One region of the Rummeliibacillus sp. NPDC094406 genome, then DNA from elsewhere that is predicted to be linked to it. Evidence: predicted binding sites of a transcription regulator. Region 1 holds the regulator's gene; the other holds the start of a gene.
The links. The regulator CtsR, encoded in region 1, represses protease genes until heat stress. The targets are predictions, from matches to a motif close to ATGGTCAATAAAGGTCAAACA.
Positions count from the first base shown of each region.

Region 1 (3,433 bases):
CTTCGTGTTTCATACGAATTGCCTCTTCTTGCGCAAGTTGTAAAACTTTTTGTGCACGCTGTGTAAAACGATTGTACATCATGAATATCCTCCCCTTCTTCACCGTTATACTATTGTTTAGAATCTGTATTATTAAATTGCAATTGTTCTCTAATTATAGATGCGCGGTATACATCTCTTTCATTTGTTTGGAGTGTTGTACCCGCATGTTGTTGTAAAAAGCCTGGTTGCATTATTAACATGCATTCATTTAAGATACGATCTGGAATCGTTGGGATAAGCCCTAAATCTATGCCCAATCGGACATTTGACAAACAATTCGCTGCTTCTTCGCTCGATAAAATTCTGGCATATTTTAAAACACCTAATGAACGATTCAAACGGTCAGACACAGCGACGGATGCATGCTCTAATAACGCTCGTCTTGCATCAATTTCCTTCTGGATGATTTGTTCAGCTACACTTTGTAAATCTAAAATAATATCCTCTTCAGGCTTTCCAAGTGTAATTTGATTCGAAATTTGATAATAGTTACCGACAGCTTCTGTTCCTTCTCCATAAATCCCTCGTACAACCATACCTAATCGTGCCATTGTATTGATAAGTGAACCCATTTGGTTCGTTACTGTTAAAGCTGGTAAATGCATCATCACAGACGCTCTTAAACCCGTGCCCGTATTAGTCGGACAACTTGTTAAGTAACCAAATGAATCATCAAAGGCATAAGGTAATTTGTTTTCTAATAAGCGATCTACTTCATCTGCCAAGTGATATGCTTTATCTAGTTGCAAACCTGGTTGTAAGCATTGAATTCGGATATGATCCTCTTCATTTACCATAATACTAATTGTTTCGTCTTCTGATACTAAGATTGATCCAGATTTTGTTTTATTTGCTAGTTGTGGGCTAATTAAATGTTTCTCCACTAACACTTGTCGTTGTAGTGCCGGCATATCATAGAGTGAGAAATAAGAGAACGGTATATTAAATTTTTCATCCCCATCAATAAGAGCATTCGATACCATTTTATCGATTTGTAAGGATTCTTCCTCTGAAAAAGCCCTTGGAAAACGGAAACCTGTTAAATTTCTTGCTAATCGAATACGTGTACTCATTATGATATCTCCATAATCAATATCGCCGCGCATCCAAATAGGTGGTTTACTTTTAAGAAAGTGGTCAATGTTCATCCCTTCCCTCACCTCCTACTTGTAGCTTTTTTTCTAATGCACGAACTTGGTCTCGAATGTTTGCCGCATCTTCAAAACGCTCTTCTTCAACAGCCACTTTCATATCTTGACGTAAAGCTTCAATCTGCCGTTTCATTTGATAACTTTCATTTATAGAGCCTGGAACTTTTCCTATGTGTTCTGTTGCACCATTATGCAGACGCTTTAGCACTTGCGGTAGCTGTTCTTTAAATGTATCGTAACAAGTTGGACAATTAAATTTGCCTTCTTCTAAAAACTTTCTATATGTCATTCCACACTGAGGACAGCTTTCATTTTGTACTTTAGCCTGTGTATTACTAATTGGTACTGATTGCACAGACCAGCTAGGTGTTCCAAACCAATTTGAAAATAATTTTTGCATTGCATTCGGACTTTCATCTGAATCAAGGTTCAAGTGAAAGTGATCTAATTGCTTGTTGCATACATCACAGAAGTGTCTCGTAACTTTTTTGCCGTTTTTCATCTGTGTAACTGTGATAGTAGCGGGTCGCTGTTTACAATTTTCACAAATCATCTCTTGCACCTCTTTACGTTTGCTTATCATACTTTAACGCTAGTAACATTGCATGCAAAATTCGTGCGCGTAACTCATCTCGCGCAGGCAAATTAATGCACAGCACTGAACGATCAAGGGCCGCAATCATCATTTTCGCTTCTCTACGAGTAATTACATCTTCATCAATCAAACGGAAAATATAGTCTTGTGCCATCGTTTGAGAAATAGAATCACCAACCTGATGCAAAATTTCGTTAATCAATTCTGCTTCTGAATCAGCCTTTATGCGTAATATTCGAATATAACCGCCACCACCACGTTTGCTTTCAACTAAATACCCACGTTCTGCAGTAAATCTTGTATTAATAACATAATTTATTTGAGATGGTACACATTGAAATTTATCTGCAATTTCGCTTCGCTTGATTTCAATATGACCTTTACCACCTAATTCAATAACTTCCTTCAAATACCCTTCTATAATGTCAGAGATATTTCGCATTTTAGCTTCCACCTCACTTACATCACTGACTTTGACTATCTTTGACTATATTATATAAGGTCATAAAAAATGACGCAAATATTCTGCATTCTTCTTTTGATTTTTACATCATACTATACACAAAAAGCATACCGCTACATGCAGTATGCTCATTAATTAACGTATTAAATCCATTTTCCAACAATCGGATATTCCCATGTTTCACCTTTCAATGCCTTAACAATACCGATGATCGGCACAATAACCACCATAAGTCCAAATATGATCATCATTGGGATACCAATAATGGCCAATATGATTGTAATTGTCAAAATTCCCCCAATAATCACCAATAACCACATAACAAATTGGAATAATAACGCTTGAACGGATAAACGTTTAACTTCCTCGTCTTTTATAAAAATAAAGAAGAGAATCGGTACTAAACATGGCGCAAAAAATGCACTTGCATGTAATATTACTTTCAGTCCTTTTTCTTCCACTTTCAATCACTCACTTTCAATTCACCGTTATAACTAATTTACGTTGTACATTTCGAATAGTTTCATTCTTTAGAATTTTTTTGTTGGAACATTTCAGGTTACTTTGCGTCTTTTCTAATATCACATAGTAAGGGGGATTTTCTCCTATGAAGAAGGCTTTTTTGTTAGTAGGAATAATTCTGATTAGCTTACTCATTTTCATTGGCATGCCATACTGCTTATTAAAAAGCTCCCTTATGCATGATTGCAATGAACAAACAACAACATGTACCAAAACAATTCAACATAAACTATCTCGTACTACTTCAGACCACTCTAATTCACGAGATTCCTATATATTAGAAAAAGTTTCAACTAGTACACCTTTTAAACAATGGCTAGTTAACCATTAATTAAACTTTTACAAAAGCTCCTCTTATGAGTGGCTTTTTTTAATTTTAGGGCTTCGTTAGACTGACGGTTGTCTTTTGTGCTTTTTCTCCTGCGGTTACTCATAGCATAAAACAATTACTATAGCAACAGATGAATAAAATTCATGGCAACCTTGACCTTTTTGTGAGAGGATAGGAATAACAACAGTTGAAATGAGGAGTAGCTATGATTCGAACGCTTGGAGTGACAACTGACCAACAACTTAAAATGGATTTTCCATTAGAAGAAATTAAAGAGGGAAAATTTGATTGGTATTGGGTAGATTTTGAAAAGCCTAGTGCTTCGGAAG
Region 1 covers NZ_JBIWGZ010000009.1:54,770-58,202, forward strand. The annotation lists gene ACIQ4I_RS18825 (ATP-dependent Clp protease ATP-binding subunit) at 1-82, opposite strand, end outside; gene mcsB (protein-arginine kinase McsB) at 111-1,190, opposite strand; gene ACIQ4I_RS18835 (UvrB/UvrC motif-containing protein) at 1,180-1,746, opposite strand; gene ACIQ4I_RS18840 (CtsR family transcriptional regulator) at 1,760-2,230, opposite strand; gene ACIQ4I_RS18845 (magnetosome magnetite crystal formation protein family) at 2,395-2,712, opposite strand; gene ACIQ4I_RS18850 (hypothetical protein) at 2,859-3,104, shown strand; gene corA (magnesium/cobalt transporter CorA) at 3,310-3,433, shown strand, end outside.

Region 2 (3,433 bases), on a different contig from region 1:
TAAAATGACTGAATATGGGTTACGACGGACAGCTTCTGTTAATTGACCGCCTTCTTCATAACCGATATAGCCTGGGGGTGCTCCAACTAAACGAGATACACTATGTTTTTCCATGTATTCAGACATGTCGATACGGATAAAGTGATCTTCAGAGTCAAATAATTGTGTAGCTAATGCTTTTGCTAACTCTGTTTTACCAACACCAGTGGGTCCTAAAAATAAGAATGATCCAATTGGTTTATTGGGATCTTGAATACCAGCTCTTGCACGCCATACAGCTTCTGTTACTAGACGAACTGCATCATCTTGACCTACTACACGTTCATGTAATGTGTCTTTCAAATGTAATAATTTTTCGCGTTCACCTTCTACTAATTTCGTCACTGGAATGCCTGTCCATCTGGAAACGATTGAAGCAATTTCTTCTGATGTAACATCTTCACGTAAAAGACGAGCATCATTCGCTTCTTGCGAAGATTTTTCTAAACTTTGTAATTCTTTTTCTAGTTCTGGAATTTTGCCATGACGTAAAACTGCAGCTTTGTTTAAATCATATTGATTTTCTGCTTCTTCCAATTCGCGACGATAGCGATTCAATGTTTCACGTTTTTCTTGAATTGTGTGCAATGAAGCTTTTTCGGATTCCCATTGATTTTTCATCACTTTAGATGATTCTTTTAGTTTTTCTAATTCTTCACGTAATACAACTAGACGTTTTTTACTTGCTTCGTCTTTTTCCTTCACTAATGCTTGTTCTTCAATTTCAAGTTGCATTTGTCGGCGTGTTACTTCATCGAGTTCTTGTGGCATGGAGTCGATTTCTGTACGAATCATTGCACAAGCTTCATCGATTAAATCGATTGCTTTATCTGGTAAGAAACGCTCTGTCAAATAACGATTTGAAAGTTCTGCCGCTGCAACAATTGCACGGTCATGAATTTTCACTGCGTGATGTAACTCAAAACTTTCCTTTAAACCACGTAATATTGAAATTGTATCTTCTACAGATGGTTCGCGCACTAATACTTGTTGGAAACGACGTTCTAATGCAGGATCTTTTTCGATATACATACGATATTCATCTAAAGTTGTTGCACCGATACAGTGAAGTTCACCACGAGCAAGCATTGGTTTTAACATATTACTTGCATCCATTGCACCATCTGTTTTACCAGCACCTACAATCGTATGAATTTCATCGATGAATAAAATAATACGACCTTCACTTTCTTTTACTTCTTTTAAGACACCTTTCAAACGTTCCTCAAATTGACCACGGTAGCTAGCACCTGCAATCAATGCACTCATATCTAATTCATAAATAAGATGGTCTTTTAAACCTTCAGGGACATCCTTTTTAACAATACGTTGGGATAGACCCTCTACGATTGCTGTTTTACCTACCCCTGGTTCACCAATTAATACAGGATTGTTTTTTGTTTTACGAGATAGGATACGAATGACATTTCGGATTTCTTGATCCCGACCAATCACAGGATCCATTTTTCCTTTTTTAACTTCTTCCACCAAATTACGTCCAAATTGTTCCAATGGGCTTTTTTGTTCTTCATTGTTCATTTTCATTTGCATAAGATCCAACTCCTTTGTTTGACCTTTTTTGACCTTTTGATTAATTACATTATAATTCTATTGATTTTAATTGTAAAGAGAAATGTTTGACCTTTTTTGACTTTTTAAACCCTCCATTTTTATTCTAAAATCTAAAATAAATGTGACATTTTACATCATCTTATATAATTCTAAATTCCTATGTTATAATTGAGAAAACTAAGTGAAGGTTGTTGATGATATGGTAACTTTTTATGAGATCGAACCACTTCCAACCAAAATCCGTAAAATTTTCGAAGAAAATGGTTCTTTAATTAAAGTTTCAAAAGGCAGCCACTTATGCTTAGAAGGAGAACCCGTAAAGGACATTTTCTATGTTGTATCAGGTAAAGTCATTTTATCCAAAGAAACTGTCAGTGGAAAAGAATTGACACTTCGTATTTGTGATAGTAATGACTGTATCGGTGAAGGTATTATTTTTAGTAACACAGGCTATTATCCGTTAAGTGCTAAAGCTATAGAAAACTCGAATATTATTACACTTGATAAAAACTTATTCGAAATGTGCTTGAGTCAAGAGCCCGATATATTAATCGAGTGTATCAAATGGTTACAACTTCAAAATTTAAAAACACAAACAAAATTGCGTGATCTGCTTTTGTATGGTAAAAAAGGTGCTCTCTATTCCACTATTATTCGATTAACAAATACTTATGGTATATTACAAGAAGATGGAGATATTGTAATAGATTACCCATTAACGAATTCTGATTTTGCAAGTCTATGCGCTACAAGCCGTGAAGTAATTAATCGAATGCTCAATGATTTAAAAAAGTCCAAGGTATTATCCTTTGAAAAGAGTATTATTACAGTCCATAATTTGAGCTATTTAAAAGATGAATGTGAATGTGAAAATTGCCCAATTAGCGTTTGTCGTATTGACTAATATTCATCCTTTATATATACCCCGTAACAATATATCTATACAAAAAGCTTGGTCTACTACACTGTAGCAACCAAGCTTTTTTTCTGATTGGAATATATTCAATTGTAGTCTCAAATGGTCATCACTCGAGAAATGATTTGATTACGATTGAAATTGAAGCTCGTTGAATTTTTTATGTTTCAATTCAAGTACAATATCACATTCTTTTGCAATTTCTCTTTCGTGGGTGATGACAATAACACATTTCTCTTGTTCATGTGCAAGTTCTTTAAATAATCGAATGATTTCTAAAGAATTTTTTTCATCCAAGTTTCCTGTTGGTTCATCAGCAACAACGAGCTTGGCTTCACAACACATGGCACGAACAATTGCAACACGCTGTTGTTGACCACCTGAAAGATGCTGCACATTTTTTTGTGCCATATCCTTTGTGATTCCTACTTTTTCAAGCATGGAGAATGCGTATTCTTTCCTATTAGATGGTTGGCTATGGGTAATTTCCATTGCAGATACGATATTATCTACCGCGGACATATACGGAAGCAAGTTATAGGATTGGAATACAATCGATACATATTTATTGCGGTAATTGGTTAGACCGATCTTTTTCAATGATTTTCCTTCATATATTATTTCACCAGTTTTTGGAACATCTAGTCCTGCGATTAAGGAAAGAAATGTTGTCTTTCCCGAACCACTTGAACCTAAAATGCTATATAATTTCCCTTTTCCAAATGTTAAATTGACATTTTCATAAAGTACATCCGCTTTATTTTTGTACCAATAATTCATTTCTTTTACTTCTAACATCATTTCACCCTCTTATGAAATTAAAATTTTTTTAGGTTGCATGCGCATTACACCAATAGATGCGATGATCACAGCTAGGAAGCTAATCGCTAAGCCAAAGCCACCTAA
Region 2 covers NZ_JBIWGZ010000002.1:528,864-532,296, forward strand. The annotation lists gene ACIQ4I_RS07405 (ATP-dependent Clp protease ATP-binding subunit) at 1-1,590, opposite strand, end outside; gene ACIQ4I_RS07410 (Crp/Fnr family transcriptional regulator) at 1,793-2,515, shown strand; gene ACIQ4I_RS07415 (ABC transporter ATP-binding protein) at 2,657-3,325, opposite strand; gene ACIQ4I_RS07420 (ABC transporter permease) at 3,338-3,433, opposite strand, start outside.
Region 2: ACIQ4I_RS07405 (ATP-dependent Clp protease ATP-binding subunit) is a predicted target of CtsR. The motif match lies at 1,606-1,626, and genes of this name have one in related genera.